2 regions of the Occallatibacter sp. genome follow, and region 1 is predicted to be linked to the other one. Evidence: predicted binding sites of a transcription regulator. Region 1 holds the regulator's gene; the other holds the start of a gene.
What was found. The regulator LexA, encoded in region 1, represses DNA repair genes until DNA is damaged. The targets are predictions, from matches to a motif close to CANTTCGCTTTTTATTCGC.
Positions count from the first base shown of each region.

Region 2: a site for LexA is predicted at 1,726-1,744, ahead of WA354_RS22425 (ATPase domain-containing protein). Genes of this name have one in related genera too.

Region 1 is NZ_JBARMD010000471.1:7,497-24,692, reverse strand. Features, by position in the region: gene WA354_RS16355 (flagellar hook assembly protein FlgD) at 1-288, opposite strand, end outside; gene WA354_RS16350 (hypothetical protein) at 351-2,126, opposite strand; gene WA354_RS16345 (hypothetical protein) at 2,164-2,649, opposite strand; gene WA354_RS16340 (FliI/YscN family ATPase) at 2,653-3,966, opposite strand; gene WA354_RS16335 (FliH/SctL family protein) at 3,963-4,721, opposite strand; gene fliG (flagellar motor switch protein FliG) at 4,745-5,794, opposite strand; gene fliF (flagellar basal-body MS-ring/collar protein FliF) at 5,885-7,516, opposite strand; gene fliE (flagellar hook-basal body complex protein FliE) at 7,599-7,922, opposite strand; gene flgC (flagellar basal body rod protein FlgC) at 7,949-8,416, opposite strand; gene flgB (flagellar basal body rod protein FlgB) at 8,455-8,811, opposite strand; gene WA354_RS16305 (sigma-54 dependent transcriptional regulator) at 8,838-10,202, opposite strand; gene WA354_RS16300 (response regulator transcription factor) at 10,232-10,972, opposite strand; gene WA354_RS16295 (GGDEF domain-containing protein) at 11,271-12,332, opposite strand; gene lexA (transcriptional repressor LexA) at 12,569-13,174, shown strand; gene trxA (thioredoxin) at 13,247-13,579, opposite strand; gene thrB (homoserine kinase) at 13,986-14,912, opposite strand; gene thrC (threonine synthase) at 14,909-16,264, opposite strand; gene WA354_RS16270 (UDP-N-acetylmuramate dehydrogenase) at 16,366-17,196, opposite strand, start outside.
Region 2 is NZ_JBARMD010000666.1:17,579-22,003, forward strand. Features, by position in the region: gene WA354_RS22415 (AGE family epimerase/isomerase) at 1-208, shown strand, start outside; gene WA354_RS22420 (tryptophanase) at 222-1,580, shown strand; gene WA354_RS22425 (ATPase domain-containing protein) at 1,757-2,581, shown strand; gene WA354_RS22430 (DNA polymerase Y family protein) at 2,578-4,083, shown strand; gene WA354_RS22435 (error-prone DNA polymerase) at 4,076-4,425, shown strand, end outside.

The DNA of each region.
Region 1 (17,196 bases):
GGGATTCGCGGTGGAATCCGTGGTGAGCGTCTGGTTAATCGAGATAAGTTGCTGAAGACTATTCACCTGAACCAGCTGATTGATGTATTCGTTTGGATCGGTATTCGCAGTAGGGTCTTGGTTCTTCATCTCAGTGACAAGCAGGGTCAGAAAATCATTCGCTGTGATGGTGCCGGAATCGTCGCCTGAACTACTACTCGCCGTTGCCTGGTTCTTAACGGGCTGCGCATTGTTCAAGTGGTGTGCTGCCGAGAGTTGGTTCAATAATCCGGTGATTTGTGCGGCCATTTCTTTCCCCTCCATGTCGTCGTGCTTAAATTCGGCGATTCAAAATTCCCTGCTTTTCTGTGTTACGCGATGAACGATATGTGCCCGTCGATAGGATTCGGAGCTATGGTCAGCGTCCGCATCGGCACACTGGACAGCTGCCGTTCTGCAAAGCCACGCGCGGAACTCGCGACGGCCTCGATTCGGTTGGGCGCTGGATCTTCGCGCATTTGCTGCTGCTGTCTGCCGTGGCTCGTGTCTCGATGATTTCCCTGGGCCATCTCCTGTCCGGATTCCCGGTTATCCCAAGCCCCATTGGCAGCTGAGAGCGTAACGGGATTCAGGTGTTCATAGTGGCTGGCCAGGTGCGCGTTCAATCCCGCAAGATGGCTGCCGAGTACCTGCGCAGCCACATCCGATGAGGGAACTACCGCGGCATGAATGCCTTCGGCGCCGGCCTGCGCGCGCACACTCACCCAGCCTAACGACGAATCCTGAAAGCCAGCTTCGGCTCGATGCCCTCCCGCGAGAACCCACTTTGCAGATGTGTCATCCCCTCCAGAATCGATGGCCATGAACGGCTCACGCGCCAATGCGGGATGCTCGTTCGCCGCAATGCCGAGCTCATTCTCGGGGATCTGCGCGATGTTGGCTGCGGGAATGCCTGCGAATTGTCCGGCTCGAGCATCGCAGAGTGGCTGCATTCCCGGAGGAGAAACGGCCACGTGAGTGGCGGAAGGTTCCGCGTCCAGCTTCGATCGAAAGCCCGGGACCGCCTCGCGCATGCTCATGTGATTGCGCAGGGGTGACACCGGCTGCCGAACACGCATGGCGGCTGCACCGGGTGCATCAGGATGCCCTTCCTGCTCAATGGAAGTGTCCACCGGCGCGATGCGATCGTAAGTCTGCATCGAGGGGAGGGACACTGTTCCTGGCGCGGAAGGTCCGATGGAATTGCTTTGCAGCGACTGCGAACTTGAAGTCAAATGAAGAGCCCGCGTGTTCTCATTGCCCAAGTGCCCGGACAGAATATCGTCTGCATCGGTCGTCCCGGCGCTCGTACGCTCGACGCCATGTTGTGATGGAGAAGCTGCTGCCAATGGATCGCTAGCGGGTCCATCTTCCTGGGCCGTAACGGGAGTTGATCTGTAGCCATTAGGAGCGGCGAACGCAGATGCCACTCGTTCACCTTCGTGTTTGCCAGAGGGGCTCGCCGTTGAATCTCCGACCTCTGCGTATGCCGGCGGCGCCGCAGGCTTGGAAGCCTGTAAAGATAATGCCTCGGGAGGCACGATGGCAGGAGTTGGCGGAAAATTCGGATTTGTCACGATGCCTTTCGCGATGAAGTTCGGAGTTGTTTCTATCCTTGCAGGCTTCTTGTTGCTGCTGGGCCATCCTTGCGAAGCGTGGCTCGAATCGTGCGCCTCGATCGTGGGCAGCGGTTGATTCGCATCGGGGCCAAGCGCAATACCTCTAAAAGGCAACACGTGCAGCGTCTTCCTCGGGCTCACCCGTGTCGAGTCTGACCAGTGGGTTGTGCGCAGAGCGGGTTCGCTCATCCGCCTCACGTCACCGTCATTGGCGCCGTGTATCCCGGTCGCAAACGCAGGGCCAGAAGTTGCATCAGTGACAAGGCCCTCGCTTTCCGGCGGCGCATCTTTGCCCGTTATCTCTTCAAAGGCACGCAAGGTGTCAAGGACTGTTTGCCAACTCTGGCGAAAACTGGCTGCGTCATGAGTTGGCGTGGGATTCTTTTGGGTGCTCGAACTCGCAGTGCCCACGGCCGCAAGCAACGTGACCGTCGCTTTGCCGGGAATCAAAGCCTGACTCTGAATTTCGATTCCGCTTGCGCTGCTCATGCAAATTGATGAAGCAGATGGCGTGCCAAACGGAATGTCATTGAGTTAAAGGAATGTCAGATTCGGGGCGTGGTCTGTTCACTTCCAGCCTGATTCGAATGCTTTGAGAACGATGCCAGTCATCGAGTACGAGCTGGCTTCTGCGATTTGCTTCTGTCGCGTCCTCCGCCTGCATTGCGTCATACACGGTCTCCACTTGACGGCGTTCTATCCGTTTGTCGAGAAATTCCTGTCTTTTCTTTTGCATATTTCTTTCAGCTGCAGCGATCTTTTGTTGCAAGAATTTCGCCAGGCGATCGGCCGCCTTGATTTCCTCCAATCCTGCAATCCTATCCAGAAACTCACCGGTCTCCACACTCCTCGCGACAAGCACCCGGGCCCGCCTGGCACGCTCACGTGTTTTCGTGATCGCTTCCTCAAAGCGCTGCAACTCTGCTGCCGCGGACTCCAATCCGGCCCGGTTCTGTTGTTCTTCGGCGCGACGAATCTCGTGCAGACGTCGCAGGCTTTTTGGAGCGGCCATGAGTTAGATGTCCTCCGCGATCTCCGCGAGCCGCCGCAAGCATTCCGGATACCCGACGCGCTCTCGGGGAGTCTGCGTCATGAATTCACGCATCGCGTTTCGGGCCTGCAGCGCTCTATCCAGATCGGGATCGGCACCCTGTTTGTACGCGCCAATGCGAACCAGATCTTCAGAGCGTGCGTAGGTCGCCAGCATTCGCCGAAGCAGGGCTGCCTGCTCGAGGTGATTCGTTCGTGCCACGGCCGGCATTAATCGGCTGATTGAATCGAGCAGATCGATCGGCGGATACCAACCCTCGGCGGCCAGCCTCCGCGAGAGCACCACGTGACCATCCAGAAGCGAGCGTACTGCATCCACAAGCGGATCCTGCTGATCGTCACCTTCCATCAGCGTCGTATAGAACGCGGTGATTGACCCGGAGTGAAAGTTGCCGGCTCGTTCCACCAACTTTGCAAGGCGGCTGAAGACTGAGGGTGTATAGCCCTTTGCGGTCGGAGGCTCGCCTGCAGCCAAGCCAATTTCCCTCGCCGCCATGGCAAAACGCGTGAGTGAATCAAGCACCAGCAGGACGGCTTTTCCCCTGCGAGCAAAAAACTCGGCGATGGTGGTTGCGGTCATGGCAGCGCGCATGCGCATCAGTGGGGATTCGTCGGATGTGGACACGACCACGATGGAACGTGCGAGCCCCTCTTCGCCGAGCGCGCTCTCAACAAACTCGCGGACTTCGCGCCCGCGCTCCCCAACCAGGCCGACTACGGTTACGTCCGCCTCGGTGTTTCGTGTCATGATGCCGATCAGCGTACTCTTCCCGACGCCGGATCCGCCAAAGATGCCGACGCGCTGACCGCGGCCGACGGTGAGCAATCCATCGATCGTCCTGATACCCGTGCCCAGAGGAGTGTGGATGGGAACCCGATCGAGTGGCGTATGAACTTTTCCTTCGAGGGGCAGAATCTCGGTCAGGCCGGCAAACATTCGTCCATCCATCGGAATGCCCATGCCGTCGAGAATTCGACCGATCATGCCTTCGCCAACGATGACTTCCGGACCGCAACCCAGGGCAGTCACCGAATCTCCAAAACGAACTCCATCGGTGGTCTTCATTGGCATTGAAATGACACGCGCCCCGCGGAAGCCGATGACCTCGGCGCGATGCTTGATCCCAAAGCGATCTTCAATTTCGCAACACTCCCCGACCGAGGCGACCGGTCCCGCCGACTCGATGGTATGGCCGATCGATTCAACAACCTGCCCGCTCCATCGCCAGGGCTGCATGGTATGCACGCGGGCAGTTTGGCGATCCAAAGTTCCGCTCATACCTTTACCTCGTGTTGCTCAGGTTCAGAATTGATAGAAGCATCTGGTTTGATTGCAGGTTCCTCATCCAAGAGCGCCATTTCCATCTGATGAAGTTGTGCATGCAGCCCCAGGTCCACTGAGCCCATCTCCGTCTCGATCCGGCAGTCTCCTAGTTGCATAGAGTCGTCTGGGATGACTGCGGGCTTCACTCTTAGATTCGGAATATGCGCCAGTGTTTCGGTCCAGAGGCCGGATTCTGCCGCCGGGACGCGAAGCCGTACTTGTATGGTTGCCGCGAGTTGCCCGAGCGCTACACGCACTGCACCGATCAGAGAGAGTGGGTCCATCTGCGCTTCGCGCCGGAGTATGCGCGCGGCGATAGCCAACGCAAGGCGCACAAGCTCGTGCTCCGCTTCATGCAGGAAGCTTTCGCAGTCGTTCTTAACCTGGCTGGCCAGCCGGGCCGACTGCTCTACCAGTGCTTTGTTAGTCACCTGCAAGAGTCCGCTCTGTTCGCTGGCGGCCATTTCGCGCGCCTCCCGGATTCCCTGCTCCCGTCCGGCGTCGAAACTGCGCTTTGCAAGCTCGGCTGTGGACACTCGCGATGAGTCCTCAGACTCGGTGTCGTGGCTTGTGCATTTCTTGCGAAAGTTTGCACCTTCAGCGAGAGGCGCAGCCGAGCCGACTTCGGGGACACCTTCCCAGAGCATCGGGGGAGGCGTGCCGGCCGGATACTCAAATACTTCAATCCGTGTTGATGTTCCGTCTGGCAAGCTTCCCCTCGTGACCAGGATTCCTAGGCGAGCATCTCATCGCCTGTTTCCAGTTTGAGAATGACTTTTCCCTCGGCCTCAAGACGTCGAGCTAGATTCAGGATCTCCTGCTGGGCCTGGGCCACCTCGCGCGAGCGCACCGGGCCAAGAACCTCCATGTCTTCCCTCAGCATTTCAACTGCGCGGGCACTCATGGACTTGAAAATGGCTGCTCTCATCTCTTCGTTTGCGCCGCGCAGCGCCATGGCCAGTTGCTTCTTGTCCACACCGGAGACAATCTCGCGAATGGTCGCAGGTGGCACCGTCACAAGGTCCTCAAACGTGAACATAAGATTGCGAATGCTGAGGGCCAACTCCGGCTGTCCCTCTTCAATTACCTCGAGGATGCGCTTGGATTCTTCCGCATTCATGCGGTTCATCAAATCAGCTACCGCTTTGAATCCCGAATAGCTTTTTCTGCCCGTATCCCCCACGGTTTCGAGGCGCCGATGGAGGATATGAGCCACCTTCTGTGCCATCTCCGGAGAGAACTGTCGCATCTCGGCCAGGCGCTGAATGGAGATCACTTTGTGCTCTTCGCTCAGGCTGCCTAGCACCTGCGACGCGCGCTTGGGATCAAGGTGCGCGAGCACCAGCGCGATAGTCTGAGGATGTTCGGAATCCAGCAGCTTGCCGAGCTGTTGGGGGTCGGTTCGCTGCAGCTTCGCCAGGTTGCCCTGCTCCGCTTCCTGTGCGCGGCGCAACTGGGTCATCAGATCGTCCGCCCGCTGTTTGCCAAATGTCTCGGAAAGGAGGCGGCTGGCGTAATCCAGCCCCCCGTGCATTACGAAACCCTGCGTCTCCAGCAACTCCCAGAACTCCTGGAGGACCGCAGCCGAGACCTCCGACGTGATACCGCGCAAATCCGCAAACTCCTCAGTCAATCGCTCGACGTCGGTTTCAGGAAGCGTGCGAAGGATCTCCTTTGCAAGGTCCTCTCCCACTGCCATCAGCAGCACGGCGGCTTTGCGCGCGCCGGTTAAATTGGCGGCTGCCCGCGCTGCTGCTTCGAAATCAGAGCCATCTACGGCCAAGTCTCTCGTCCTTTCCCGCGCTTCCCGAATCCGTGCCTCTACCTCATGCCATCCCGGTCAAGCATTCATTTCGATCTTCCCGCGATCGCCCTATTCCGAGTGAATCCAACTCTGCAAAAGCCGGGAACTTTGTGCGGGCTCATTCCTTATCTGCGTGGCTACCTGCTCGAACATCTCCTGCGCCCGGATGCGGTTCGGGTCAGGCAATGCGGGCTCTGGATGCGGCGGTGCAGCCTGATGCAGCGCGGTCACGCCTAGAGAAGACTCGCGGGTTACACCCTTTAACTCCGAGACAGCCTTTTGCAAAGCCGGCCGCACGCCGAAAGCAAGTACAACCATGAGCCCGATCAGAAGGCTTAGATACTTCACAAGCAACGGGGATCCCTCCAGCTTTGACAGCACCTGTGCCGGCGCAGAGGGATAGGGCTGGGCGCGATTCGCTTCAAAGGAGAGATCCTGCACAGTCACCACATCCCCGCGGGAAGTGTCAAAGCCGACAGCGGCCTGGGCAAGCGTAGTGAGATTTCTCAACTCGTCAGCCGAGCGCGGCTGCCACTTTGCGGCGGTTGACTTGCTTTGCGCTTGAATGAGGCGGTCGTTCACAACAATTGCCGCTGTGAGCCGATGCACTTTCCCCGGACTCTCAACGAGGTGTCGAACCGTTTTTGAAACGCCATAGGTTCCCGACTCGGTCTTCGAGGTCTGAGGCTGCGTGGTTTGCTTCGGATAAACCGGAAGCGCCTGGCTGTTGGGTACATTGGACGCGGTTCCGGGAACTCCAGCCGCAATCGGCTGCGCGCCTGTTGTCTGCTCGGTGCGCTCCATCGAAAGCGCGACCGACTGGGCGGGATCGTAGCTTTCCTTTGTTTCGTCGACGGAGTCCGGATCGTAGTCAAGCGTCACTGAAGCACGCACATTGCCGATCCCGGTAACAGGTTCGAGTGTGGAAATCAGCTTTTCTTCAAGAGCTTGTTCAGCGCCGAGCTGCAATACCTCGGGCGTCCTTGGGCCCAGCGGGAGATGCCCGGACGCGTCGACAAGTACAACATGATCAGCGGCGAGGCCATCGACGGCGGATGCGACCAGATTGCGAATTGCATCAGCCTCGCCATCCGCCAGCGCTCCGCGACGCAGCTTCAGCACGACTGACGCTTTCGCAGGGCGGTCCTGATCACGAAAGAGCGAGTCATGTGCCAACACCAGGTGGACTCTGGCCGATTCAACGTCGTTCAGCGAACCAACCGTGTGCTCCAGTTCGCCCTCAAGCGCACGCTGGAAATTCACCTGCTCGTCAAATTCGGAGCCAACCCAGTTCGGTTTGTCGAAGAGCTCGAATCCCATGCGTCCACTTTTGACACCCTTTGCGGCCGTTGCCAGCCGCGCTTTGTCCAGCTGTGCAGCCGCAACCCGCAGCGTCGTCCCGCTGTCGGCCACATCGTAGGGAATCTGCGCCTGCGTCAATGTCAGGCCGACCTGACGCGCATCGTCCGGATCGAGTCCCGCATACAGGGTTCGCCAGTCGGTCCGCAGTCCGTACCAGAGCAACCCGCCCAGCAGAGAGGAAAGAATAGCCGCCGTGGCAATGCTCCACCGACGCTGTTGCGGCGCCATGGCCGCCCAGCCATGCCGAGCGCGCGTCCATATGGCTCCGGCCCCGGCCTGGCCCTCCCCGCCACCACCAGCCGGTCCCCGTTTCTCCAACTGCGTACCTGGAGCGGCCATCTAATTCATCCCGCCGTTTCCTTCAGCCTTGCATGGAGCCGTCTAATCCGCGAACACGGCGGTTCCATGACTCGGAGCAAACTCAGAACTGCATACTCATAACGCTCTGATAACTCTGGATCGCCTTGTTTCGAACCGCCAGCGCCATCTCAAATGCCATGCTCGCCTTCTCGCTGGCAATCATCGCCTGGTGCACATCGACGCCTGAGCCCGTCATCAATCCATCTACAGTTGTGCGCGCCTGATCTTCGAGTTGACCCACCTTGCTGATCGCATCGGTCATAAGGTCGCTGAATGGCGAATCATCAGCCGCCTTGGAGGAAGCCAAAGGGTTCGCAAATGACGCGGCAGACGTACCTGACACACCTGGGTCTGTGATGCTCGTATGGATTCCGGTAATCATCATCCCCCCCGTTCCGTTCCTGCCTGTATCTAGGACCTGGCAATGTCGAGAGCAGAAGTGATCATGCCCTTTTCTGCCTGCACAGCCGAACTGTTCAGTCCGTAGGCACGCGTTGCTCCCATGAGGTCCACCATCTCTGTGAGCGGATTAATGTCGGGATAGGCGACGTAGCCGTCAGGCCCGGCATCCGGATGGCCCGGATCGTAACGCTTCAGCGGCGGTGCACCGTCTTCGATGACTTGTGCGATATGAACTCCGCCGGCGGGCTCTGTGTCTTCTCTGGATAGCGATGCAGGCTGCGAGGCGCTGCTTAAAGAATGGACGAACCCCTCATCGGCCTGGTTGGCCGCGAAGACCACATGCTGCCGCCTGTACGGGCCTCCCGACTCCGTGCGCGTCGTCTCCGCATTCGCCATATTCGCGGCCACGACCTCAGCACGCATGCGTTCTGCCTGCATGGCCGATCCGGAGGTCTCCATCAATCCAAAGAGGTTCATCTGATTCCTCGTTTAACCATTTATTACTCGTCTGCTTATTACTTATCCGCGTGGATAGCATCCATCACCCGCTGATTTTCAAGCCGCATCAGCGCGACCCCGGCCCTGAATTTCAGTTGCGCCTCGGCCATGTGCAATCCCTCGCGGTCCATCGACACATTGTTGCCGTCTGGCCGCGCGATAAGGCCGTCCACATCCTGCACTCGAACCGCTTGTGATCTTTGCCCATCCAGAGTGCCCATCGCCTTGTGCATTTCTGCCTCAAAATCGAATCCCTGGGCGCGAAATCCGGGAGTATCGATGTTGGCCATGTTGGCCGCGGTCAGTTTTGTCTCGCTGACAGCCAGGTCAAGATATCGCCCCAGGGCATCGCTCAATCTCGTTTCGATTTGCACAGACGACTCCGTTATCTTCGATCTGCTCAGTTTGCCAGTTTCTGCTTGTCTGCGGGCCCCATGAAGATCCCGAAATCAATGTCCCCGGAGGTGAGGACCGGTTCATCGCCGGCGAGGATGGCGGCGCGTTCCAGAACATGTTCCAGTTCGCGCACATTGCCCGGCCACGCATGCGCGAAGAGTTTGGTAATGGCAGCATCGTCGATCCGCTTGACGGGCGTGGTGCGGCCGAGCCTTCCCAGGAAATGGTCGATGAGGAGAGGCAGATCCTCCAGGTGTTCCACCATCGCGGGTGTGCGCACCAGAAAGACAGCCAGCCGGTAGTAAAGATCCGCGCGAAAGCTTCCAGCTTGCGTATGCTGCGCGAGAGGTTGATGAGTCGCCGCAATAATGCGCACATCCACCCTGACGGTCTCGTTATCGCCGACCCGCTGCAGTTCTCCGCTCTCGACGAAACGCAGGAGTTTCGATTGCAAACTCAACGGCATCTCCCCGATCTCATCGAGAAACAAGGTTCCGCCATCGGCCGCCTCGATGCGCCCGACGCGGCCCTGCACCGCGCCAGTGAATGCACCCCGGGTGTGACCGAAGAGTTCCGCTTCAAGAAGCGCCTCAGGAATGGCCGCGCAGTTGATGGCTACAAACGGTTTTCGATTGCGCGTGGAGAGCTTGTGCAAAGCTTCGGCAACAAGCTCTTTGCCGGACCCCGTTGGTCCTTCGATCAAAACCGAAGTGGTGCGCGGTGCCACCAGCCGAATGCGCCTGCTGATCTCAAGCATGCAGATTGAGTTTCCAATCAGCTCCGGTATTCTGTCGCTTCCGGTAACCAGTCTTGGCCTGTTTGAGCCACATTCACTTGTCGCAACCGCGGGTGTGATCTTCTGCGTTTCGGCGACGGAGACTGGCGATCCGTCGTGAGGAGTAGTATGCCTGAAATCTGCGGGCGGAACAGCAGGGCCAGAATCGCGTAGTTGTAGCTCCGGTGCATTCTCCAGAACGGGTGCGGCATTCCATGCTGCGGTATCGGTTTCCTGGACGCATCGAAGAGCGTAGAGAACCTCCTGGCGATGGGGTCCAGGCGCGCTCTCGATCGGCGATGCGCTACCGGCCGTCACCACGTCCACACTTGGAAAAGCCACCCGGAACTCACGAAGGAATTCAGCCAGATCCAGGTCGGGCAGCCATGAGTCGACAATGATCGTCTGAGGCAGAGCATCCATTGCTTCTCCCCATGCCTGCGCTCCGCCCTGGGCTTCGCGCACCTGCCATCGCAACCCGGTCAATACAGCGTTAAGCCTGTGTCGGAAACTTCCGTCGGCACTCGCCACCAGTGCTGTGCGTGGCCGGATACGTGAAAAGGTTGATGAAACCAAAGCTGCTGTGGCTGCCATTCTGCATCTCCCTCAACTGAAAAATCTCGCTATCCCTGCGCGGCGGTAATCTGCGGCGTCATCATCGCGGAGTTGTTCTCCGCACCCTGCATGAGAAACTCCGTCTCGAAAGGGATCATGTAACCCTTGCCACGCACAGTCCGGATTAAAGAGCCCGGCGGCGCATCGGCGAGCTTGCGGCGCAGGTAGTTCACGTACACATCCACGATGTTTGTGGTCTGTACAGACTCCATATTCCAGACCGATTCGAGAAGCTCTACGCGTGAGATACAAAGGCCGCGATTGAGCATCAGGTGCTCAAGAAGCGCGAACTCCTTGTTGGTGATGTTTAAAACCCTTCCACCGCGGCGCACCGTATGATCCACGCGGCTCAGTTCGAGATCGCCGGCGCGCAATGTCAGCTGTCCCTCGCGCCTCCTTCGCAACAGTACCCGGCAACGCGCGCGCAGTTCGAGCAGACTGAATGGTTTCGTCATCAGGTCGTCGGCGCCCTTGTCGAGGCAGCGTACCCGCGCGTCCATGTCGTGTCTGCCCGTAAGCACAAGAACCGGCAAATCTGTTTGAATCCGGCGCATCTCCTCGAGCGCCACTTCGCCGTCCTTGACCGGCATGTTCAGATCGAGAATGGTCAGGTCTGGCATTTCGCTACGGAAGGCCTCGACGGCCCGGGCTCCGTCGTACACGGCGTGCACACAATGGCCGTCGGTTTCCAACCCTCGTCTCAGAAAGAGACTCAGCGCCTTGTCGTCTTCTGCGATCAGTAATCTCATCTGCGCTTCTCCTGGCCTGTCTTTCACCTGCCGGCTGGCCGGCGTGGCGCATGCAACCTTGCTTAAGGAGCACTAACCTGCGGCACCTCTCTACGTTCGCGCGACGTGAGAGAGAACTCAATATCGGAAGGAGAAATGAATGGAGAGGAATCTCAGAATGAGTGCGACGGTTCGCGGATTCCCGCAACTGATCGGTGAACGCTGACTGGTGATGGCGGATACAGAAATTCCACGCGGGCCGTCGCGGCACTCCAGACGACCGGCCCATCGCGTTGCAAATACAGCTAACGGGCAGGGTTCAGGCTGTCATTCTGCTGCGAGCCTGTTCCCGCTCGGTCGACAATGCTACATCTGCACGCTCAAGAATCTCGTGCAGATTGTCCCCTTCCCGAAATTCCGCAAGGCCAATCGCAGTCGAGAGTCGAACGCTAACGTGGCCGGACCTTCCAGGAACCTGGTAGGGCCCGCATATCCAGGATTGCAGACGAGCAATCTGGGCTGTTGCGTCTGCGGCTTTACAGTCGATGACCACCAGAAACCGATCGCCGGCCCAGCGCGCCACCAAGTCTGAAAACCGGCAGGAAGAGCGGAGTTCCCTGGCGAATTCCTTCACGATCAGGTCCCCCACCAGGTTGCCGAATTCGTGATTGACGCCTCGGAAGCCATGAACGTCGATCATGAGAATGCAGAATGGATTTCCGAATTCAATCCGTTGCTGCAGACGCGCTTCGACCCATAGGCGGCTTCCCAGACCCGTGAGCGCATCGCAGGATGCAGCATATTCCGCTTTTTCGAGCTTCGCCTGGTAGGTTAAGACCTCTACGCGGAGATGGTCGATGACAGCTTTACTTTCCGCGGCCATGCGAGCGGCCGAACTCCTCAGTTGGCGGGCACTCTCGTCGACGGAAGCACGAATTCTTGTGACGTCTTGCAGCTGTGCGATGGTTTCCAACTGAGCTGTCAGTGAATCCAATTGCTGAGTGTGGAGGCTGTCCTTTTGTCCAAGAGACTCCGCGGCCCGAGCCATCACCAGCAGCAGATCCTTCACTTCACCTGCTTTCTGCTGGTAATAGATGGCGGTCTTGTCTCCCCAACCCTGCAGCAGATCGCGGACTCCTTCCTTGGTCAGATTGATCGCGGAAACACTGGGATGGTCGCCGAGATCCTCATCGAAGCGCGCCAGTCCCCTTTTAAGCTCCGAAGCGAGATCTGGACAGGCGTTTGCGCCGCATTCCCCGATCTCCACCAATGCCGAACGATAGGCCGACAGAAGGGCAGAGTATGGTTCCTGAGAACGGTCTTCTTGAGGCTCGTCGAGCCGGATTCTAGCGGAATCAAGATAACGCTTCAGCGAAATCATCGGCTGTGCTCCATGTGCCGTAGTCATCCCCCATTCGACAGGAGACGCTCCCACCCCCTTTATCGGCAGAAGGAGAGGCACCTTCAGAGAATCCGCCAGCCAATGCAACCTCTCAGAGATGAAAGCGAAGTGTTTTGGACGGGACCAGACGCTCCCAATGTCTGAAAAGGAACACTGGAGAAGGAAAGGCAAAAAACTTTCCTTGCAATTCGCTTTTTCTTCGCTATAATTCGCGCATGGCTGTTACTCGCAGGCAAAAGGAAATCATCGACTTTCTGGAGTCTTTCGTGTCGCGCAACGGCTATTCTCCCTCATTTGAAGAGATTGCTCGCGGAATGAACCTGAAAAGTCTCGCGACCGTACACAAGCACATCACCAACCTCGAAAAGAAGGGCCTACTCGACCGGGTCCACAACCGGAGCCGTTCGATCGATGTTCTGCCCCCGGGTGCGCGCAATCGAACCAGCGACCGGTTACCCCTGGCAGGCCGGATCGCCGCGGGACTGCCCGTGGAGACCTCGGAGAATCCCGAGACAATTTCTCTTCACGACGTGGTAGGCAATCGGGATGTGTTTGCCCTGGAGGTTCGTGGCGATTCGATGCGCGACGAGCACATCATCAATGGCGATTATGTCCTGGTAGAGCGCACCCGCACCGCCCGACAAGGTGAAATCGTAGTTGCCCTGGTACACGGCTCCGAAACAACACTTAAGCGCTTCTACGCAGAGGGACAGGTGGTCAGGCTGCAACCGGCAAACGTGGAGATGGATCCCATCTACGTTCCCGCAGCCCAGGTAGCGATCCAAGGTCGGGTACTCGGGGTCCTGCGCAAATATCGTTGAAGGACCGCATTCGCTTTCAAAGAAAATGCCCAGCATTTTGCCGGGCATTTTTCTATTACGCATGTTCGCCTATCAGGCTAAGAGGCGCTGAACCTTTTCTTCGATTACGTCCTGCGGGACATATCCAACGACCTGATCTGCCACTTTCCCGCCTTTGAAAAACAGAATCGCCGGAATTCCCCGAATGCCATAGCGCGATGGGGTAGCAGTATTGCGGTCGACATCCACCTTCGCGACCTTGATTTTGCCTGCATACGCTTGCGCAACTCCATCCACGATTGGCGCGATTGCCCGGCATGGGCCGCACCAGACTGCCCAGAAATCTACGAGCACCGGCTGCTCACTCTTTAGCACTTCCTGTTCAAATGTCGCATCGCTTACTTCCAAAACGCCCGGACCTGCCATGTATCTCCTTGTCGTGCTGCTTCCACTTCAGATTAGCTGAAACGCGCCTCTATAGGATGCTTCAGGGAGCCAATTGGACGCAATCCGACTCAGGGCCATTACCTCAAAATAAGGGAGTCCCAGACTCTGGATCCTGGCAACGCGATGCGTTGCCAAGGGCGAAGCCAATCGTTTTATTTCAGGTCAAATTAAAAGCGCCCGGATCCGTTGCCGGATCACGGGCGCTAGAGCAGCCCTCCCCCAGAACTGCCCACGGAGCGAATTTAGGTTGTCTTCGGTTCAATATCAAGGAAACTTAGGTAATCGGATCGGTAATCGACGGTAGGTGATTTATCTCACAGTTATCCCGCGTAGCACAAAGTAACTCATCAGTGAACAGGCCTATGTCGGCGAAAACCGTCGTAGGTTATTCAATCGATTGAAACGAGGCCTTCGCGCCATTCTCCTGAAAGCAGCATGTCAGCAGCCTGGGAGCGGGGAGGTCCTGCATTGCACCGAGAATCTTTTCGGAAGCTTCTGCGACGCGTGCATCGTCATCCACGATGACAAGAACCGCCGGTCCGGCGCCGCTCAAACCCACTCCGAGAATTCCGTTGGTTCCAGCCAGGGGAAGCAGGCTGGGGAGTTGCGGGCACATGTCTGCCCGATAGGGCTGGTGAATCCGGTCCCGCATAGCCACACGCAAAAGGTCTCCTTGCCCCTGGGCGAAGGCCAGGCCAAGCATGCTGGCGGCCTGAATATTTGCCACCACGTCTGCGCTCGAATAGCTTGCCGGCAGAACGGCTCGAGCCTTGCTGGTTGCGAGGGACTGTGATGGCAGAACGACAATAACGCGCCAGTCCCGTGGTGGATTGACGCGCGCTACGCGCACTGCTCTTCCCTCGTTGGCGGCGGCCACGAAGCCGCCCATCCAGCAGGCGGCGGCGTTGTCCGGATGGCCTTCCAGAGCACATGCCTCCTCCAGAATGCGTTCGGCGCCCCAGTCGAGTTCCCCGAAGTGCGTGGCCATGGCGATGGCGGCCAGGCGGCCCGCGGCTGACGAGCCGCACCCCATTCCCAGCGGGATGTCGTTATGCATCCGGATGGCTAGTGATGTTAGCGGTCTTCCGTTCTCGGCGAGAATCCGGCTGTAGTTATCCAGAATAAGGTTGTGCTTCACGCGAGAACATACATCGCTGTCCTGTCCCGTTGCGGCAATGGAAAACTCCGCCGCCGTTTCTGCCTCAATGTCCAGAAAGAAGTTCAAAGCGATGGCTACGGCATCGAATCCCGACCCGAGGTTGGCGGAAGTGGCCGGCAAGCGCATGCGGAAGATTTTGGCGCCGCTTCTCATCCAACCAATCCCTTCAACGTGGCCAGTACAGCAGATGGCGTTGCATCGACAACCACAGCGTTACGCTGCAGAGCTGCGATCTCCGTTTGACGCCCAGCGGCCTCGTTGTCGGCGAGAAGCGTTCCGCGATGGAAGTTGATGGTGTAGTCGGCGTCCTTGAGCGTGTGCCCGGTGAGCAGGAGCACGACTGTGTCGCTGGCGGCCACTTTGCCCTGCGCGCGGAGTTTCTTGAGCCCGGCCAGCGTTACCGCTGAGGCAGGCTCGCAGCCCAGACCTTCCGCTCCGAGTTCGGCCTTGGCGACGGCAATTTCAGCTTCGCTCACGTCGAGGCACCACCCACCGGTTTCCTTGATCGCGTATGCTGCTTTGCGCCACGAAGCCGGGTTGCCAATGCGAATGGCAGTTGCGCGCGTGTGCGCCTCAACCGGTTCCATGTGTTCGCCGTTGCTCTCGGCGAAACTGCGTGCGAGAGGATTCGCGCCTTCGGCTTGAATCACGGAGATCCGCGGCATCCGAGCTACCAGACCGAGTTCGCGTAACTCCCGGAAGCCTTTGGCGAGCGCTGAACTGTTCGCCAGATTGCCTCCGGGGACGATCAAGTGATCGGGAACCGTCCAGTCAAAGGCTTCGGCGATTTCGAAGGCGGGAGTCTTCTGTCCTTCGAGCCGGTAGGGATTCACAGAGTTGAGCAGGTAAATGGGAGCCTGCTTTACGATCTGCGTCAGCACACGCACGCACCCATCGAAATCGGAGTTGAGCTGACAAGTCACGGCGCCGTAGTCCATGGCCTGGGAAAGCTTGCCCCACGCGATCTTGCCTTCGGGGATCAGTACCAGGCTGCGCAGGCCTGCACGCGCGGCATAGGCCGCCATGGCCGCCGAAGTATTCCCGGTGGATGCGCATGCCACCCACTCGAATTCACGCTCGCGCGCTACGCTGAGGGCGGCGGTCATGCCCGTATCTTTGAACGAACCGGTGGGATTCATGCCCTGGTGTTTTGCGAAAAGCTGGTCGATGCCGAGCGCTTTGGCTGCCCTTTTCAATTTGTACAGTGGGGTATTGCCTTCGTGCAGGCTCACCGCATTGCCGAAGTTGTCGAGGATTGGCAAGAGCTCGCGAAAGCGCCAGACGCCGCTCTGATCCAGAGCTTCGCTTGAGCAGCGCCGCTCGCGCCACAGCCACTTGAGCGCGCCTGGATTTGGCCTGTTGTGGCCTTGGCGCTGACCCCAGCCTGCGTATTCAACCTCAAAAAGATCGCCACACTGCACGCATCTGAAATCAGGACTTGCCTCATGCCCCGCGATGCGCGCACCACAACCAAAACACCGTAACGTGTGCAGATTCTCGTTCATGCCTTGGTGTTAGCGTAACAGAGCATTGGGCGACTCTGGTCCGGCAAGAAATCCGCTGATTACCGCATTGAGCTTGCGTCTGGATTGTGAATCAGGGACGTTTAAAACCCCAACATTACCGGTTCCATTTGCAGTTCGATTGCGAACTGCTCAGCAACTGCCGCTCGGATCTTGTCGGCCAGCAACATGATCTCGGCCGACATGGCTCCGCCGCGATTCACAAGCGCGAGCGTGTGTTTGGTTGAGATTCCTGCGCGGCCAAGAGCATAGCCTTTCGTAAATCCGGCTTTCTCGATGAGCCATGCAGCGGGTAACTTCACGCAGTTCTCGCTGCCGGGGTCTGCGGGAAAGTGCGGAGGCCCAATTCCGGCCGCCGACGCCACTGCCGCCACCCTCTCTGCACTCAAGATCGGATTTTTGAAGAAGCTGCCGGCGCTGCGGCAGTCGGGGTCGCCTTCGACAATAAGCATGCCCTTTGATTTGCGGATGCTTCGGACGGTTTCAGCTACAACGTGCAGTCGGGGTGTGGCGCCCGCCGCAAAGTGTCTTTGCAGGTCGGCATATTTCACGGTCGGAGCGCCGTGTAGTTTTAACCGATAGGCGACACGCGTAAGAATATAACGGCCTCGATCCGTCGTGTTGAAGCGGCTGTGCCGGTATGTGAATGCACACTCGGGCGCGCTGAATTCCACAAACGCGTGCTGCTGCAAGTCGAAAGCTCGCACACGGTCGATCGTGGAGGAAACCTCCTGCCCGTATGCGCCTACGTTCTGCACCGGAGTTCCACCGACGGTGCCGGGAATGCCGGCGAGGCACTCCAGTCCAGCGCAATCTTCGTCAACCGTTCTTTGCACGCACTGGTCCCAATCTTCGCCGGCCGCAACTTCATAGACGCGCTCGTCTGACGAGGCCGCGCCTTCGCGAACATTAAT
Region 2 (4,425 bases), on a different contig from region 1:
CGTGTACTTCCAGCGGTTCCTGGAGCAATGGGCCTTCATCCAGAATCACACAATTGATGGACGGTTTCATGGCGACTACAACCTGACCAGCGCCAATGGCGCGCCTGCCACCGAGGACAAAGGCTCAATCTGGAAAGCTGCCTACCACGATGGACGTGCATTCTGGAATGTGAGTGCTCGTCTGCGCAAACTGGCAGCGGAGCATTAGAATTGGGCGTGACATGCCAGTAAAAACCATCATCGAGCCATTTCGGATCAAGAGCGTCGAGCCAATCCGCTGGACTACACGTGCGCAGCGCGTAGAGCTTTTGAAAGCTGCACACTACAACCTCTTCCTGTTGCCGGCAGACGACGTGCTTATCGATCTGCTGACAGACTCAGGAACCGGCGCCATGTCCACGCATCAGTGGGCCGCCATTATGGAAGGCGATGAGAGCTACGCCGGAAGCCGAAGTTTCGATCGCTTCCGCAACTCCATCCACGAAATCGTGGGCTACAAGCACGTCATTCCCACACACCAGGGACGTGCGGCAGAACGCATTCTGTTTGGAGTTATGTGCAAGAAAGGCGACGTCGTCCCCAATAACACGCACTTCGATACCACGCGCGCCAACGTGGAGTTCGTGGGCGCCGAAGCTGTAGACCTGCTCATCCCCGAAGGCCGACAGCCGTCGTTGCAGTATCCGTTCAAAGGCAACATGGATGTTGCCGCGCTTGAATCCTTGATCGCCCGTGTCGGCCCGGAGCGCATTCCCCTCGTGATGCTCACTGTAACCAACAACTCCGGCGGTGGTCAGCCCGTTTCAATGAAAAACGTGCGGAAGGTCAGCGCCATCTGCAAGCGTCATGGAATCCCACTTTATTTCGATGCATGCCGATTCGCGGAGAATGCCTGGTTTATCAAGCTTCGTGAACCGGGATATGCGGATAAGGCTCCTAAGGAGATAGCGCAGGAGATGTTCCGCTACGGCGATGGCTGCACCATGTCGGCCAAGAAAGATGGCATGGCCAACATTGGTGGATTCCTGTGCACCAGCGATGATCTGCTGGCACAGCAACAAAAAGACCTTCTGATTTTGAGCGAAGGATATCCGACTTACGGAGGACTCGCAGGCCGCGATCTCGAGGCAATCGCTGTTGGAATTCAGGAAGCGCTGGAGGAGGATTATCTGCGTTACCGGATTGCGTCGACAGCATACCTCGGCAACCACATCGCCGAAGCCGGCGTTCCCATCGTCCAGCCGCCAGGCGGCCACGCGATTTACATCGATGCTCGTGCCTTCCTGCCTCACATCCCTGTGGATCAATTTCCGGGTGTCGCATTGGCTGCTGAGTTGTACCTCGAAGGCGGCGTCCGTTCCGTGGAGATTGGCACTTTAATGTTTGCAGGAGCCGCACAGATGGACCTGGTCCGTCTGGCGATGCCGCGCCGCGTTTACACACAAAGTCATGTCGATTACCTTGTCGAGGTGATTATCGAGGTCTATAAGAATCGCGACCGGATTAAGGGGATGCGCCTGACCTATGAAGCGCCTTTCCTTCGCCACTTCACTGCGCATCTTTCACCAGTATGCAGCTAAGGTGTTTGTTTATTTAGCTCACATATCTTTAAGCAAACAAAGTGATTTTGAGGGACGATATGCTTAAGTTGAATCCTCAATACTTTTTTGATCGATTCCCACAGGACAGGATTGACAACCGCCACTCGGTTGCATGATTCTATAGGCGAACAAAAGGCGAATATAGCCTTTCTGCCATGCCTTCCTCTGCCGCACTGCGCCAACAGATCGAGAGCGATTTCCAGCATCGCTACCCTTCCGTACTTACACCAACTGCTCGAACAATTCGCGATGTAGCTGCTACCGGTATAACTGCCGTCGACGATTTACTCAATGGGGGATTGCCCATAGGAGCGATCAGTGAAATCACCGGACCTGCATCCTCAGGGCGAACCACCATCACTCTTGCATTTCTCGCTCGTCGCATGCAGGAAGGCAGCGTCTGTGCGTTGATCGATGCGAACGATTCATTCGATCCGGAATCCGCCGCAGCAAATGGAATAAACCTCAAGCATCTGCTCTGGGTCCGATGCAGAAATGCGCCTTTCGATAAGCCTTCCTCTGCAACGCGCGTTACTTCCTCTACCGGAAAGCAGGATAAAGAAAAACCCTGGTCACGGCTGGACCAGGCGATACGCGCCACAGATTTGCTATTGCAGGCAGGTGGTTTCGCAACCATCGTCCTCGACCTGGCCGATGAAGCCATCGAACATGGCCGTCGCATTCCGCTGGCGACATGGTTCCGTTTCCGGCAGGCGGCTGATCGCACACGTTGCAGCCTGGTCGTGCTTGGCAAAGCGGCGTACGCACAGTCCAGCGCCGCGGTAGTTCTAGAGTGCCTGCCCGATAACATCGATGACTCTGCCGCTACTGTGATCCGCAATTTTAACTGCAGTGCACGGCGTGGTCACGTGCGTTTTTCGCCACTCACTAATATCGACCGCAAGCCACCGGCTTCTACCTGGACAGCGCCAGCAACCTGGTCGACACCAGCAACCTGGAATTCCGATAAGCGCGCATGACGCAGAAATCCAATTCGCTCTATGCAGCAATTCATGCAGCTGAGTTTCCTGCCCAGGCGATCCTCCGCATGCGACCAGATCTGCGCTCAAAGCCCATTGCCATACTCGATGGTATTGCGCCACAGGAGCGTGTCTGCTCTTTTAATCAGCAGGCCCGCAAGCGCGGAATCGTACGCAGCATGTCGCGCCTCGAAGTCGAAGAAGTCAACAAAGTATGCGTGTTATCGCGCTCAATCGAAACCGAACGTGCTGCAAGGTCAGTTCTTCTTGAATGTATTTCTCACTTTTCCCCTCGCATCGAAGAGACGTTCGCTGAAAACTCCTGCGGTTTCGTACTCGATATAACAGGGACGGAACGCTTGTTTGGGCCGCCAGCAACATTGGCTCTGCGCCTTCGTGCTGCAATCATCTCCGCAGGATTTCGCGTATCCGTTACAGTGAGTCATAACTTCGACACCGCGCGCATCAAGGCCGAATACGCGCGAGGCATAACAGTCATTCCCGAAGACAAGGAAGCGGCATCACTTGCCACAGTTCCGATTGATTCAGTGCGCCTCGATGATGCGCATTACGAAACATTTGTGCTTTGGGGAATTAATACCCTTGGCGATCTTGCAGAAATGCCTGAAGAAGAGCTCATTACGCGTCTCGGACAGCGGGCAAAGCTCTGGCTACAACTCGCGCGCGGCATGGCTAAACATACGTTTCAGCCCATTGAAGCGAGATTTGAACTAAAAGAGCACATCGAACTCGAAACCCATGTAGAACAGCTCGATTCCCTGCTCTTCATCGGCGCAAACATGATCAACAATCTTGTATCGCGCGCAGCTGCAAGAGCATTGTCCTTGGCAACAATCACGGTCCAGATGTGCCTTGACAAGCAGCCCATCTACAAGCGCGCGATTCGACCTGCCATCCCCTCCAGCGATCGCAAGTTCCTGCTTAAACTGCTTCAGCTTGAGATGGCCGCACACCCGCCGCAGGCTGCCATAACTTCTCTTACATTGATCGCAGAGGCAGGACAAAGAAGCAAGGTGCAAATGGGGCTCTTCGCACCACAGACACCTGAGCCATCACGTCTCGATGTCACTCTCGCACGACTCAAAGCATTAGTTGGCGACGATCGCGTTGGATCTGCTGTCTTGAGTGATACACATCGCAGTGGAAGCTTCGCAATGGAACACTTCTCCATAACGGATCAGTCATCTCTTTGCATGGACTCAACGGTTCGTATTTCGCTGCGGCGCATGCGCCCACCTCGTCCGCTTCTCGTAGAGGTCCATTCTCAAAAGCCTGCTTCATTTCGTGATGGAGCAGATCGCTACGATGTGCAGATTGCCTATGGCCCATGGAATACAAGTGGTTGCTGGTGGTCTGTCAATGAATGGGATCTGGAAGAGTGGGATTTAATTGTCACAAACACTCATGGGGAAACCATTGGCTGCCTTATCGCACATGACAACCTGAATCATAAGTGGCTATTGGATGCGCTCTATGATTGACAGTCAGGGCAAAACAGTCTGCAGCCCGTCTGCATTCTCTGCCACGGAAGAATATATAGAACTGCATGCTTCGAGTGCATTCAGTTTTCTCGCGAGTTCGTCCGAACCTGAATCCTACATCGAACGCGCAGTCGAAATCGGAATGCCTGCAATGGCACTGGCCGACAGAAATGGACTCTACGGTGTTGCTCGCTTTCATACGTCGGCAAAGCACAACCAGGTGAAGGCACACATCGGCGCGGAGATTGCCGTCTCATCGTTCGGTAACAAACTTGTTCCTCATGCGTGGCTTCCGCACCAACACCCCGATGAACCTCCTCGCATCGTTCTGCTCTGCGAATC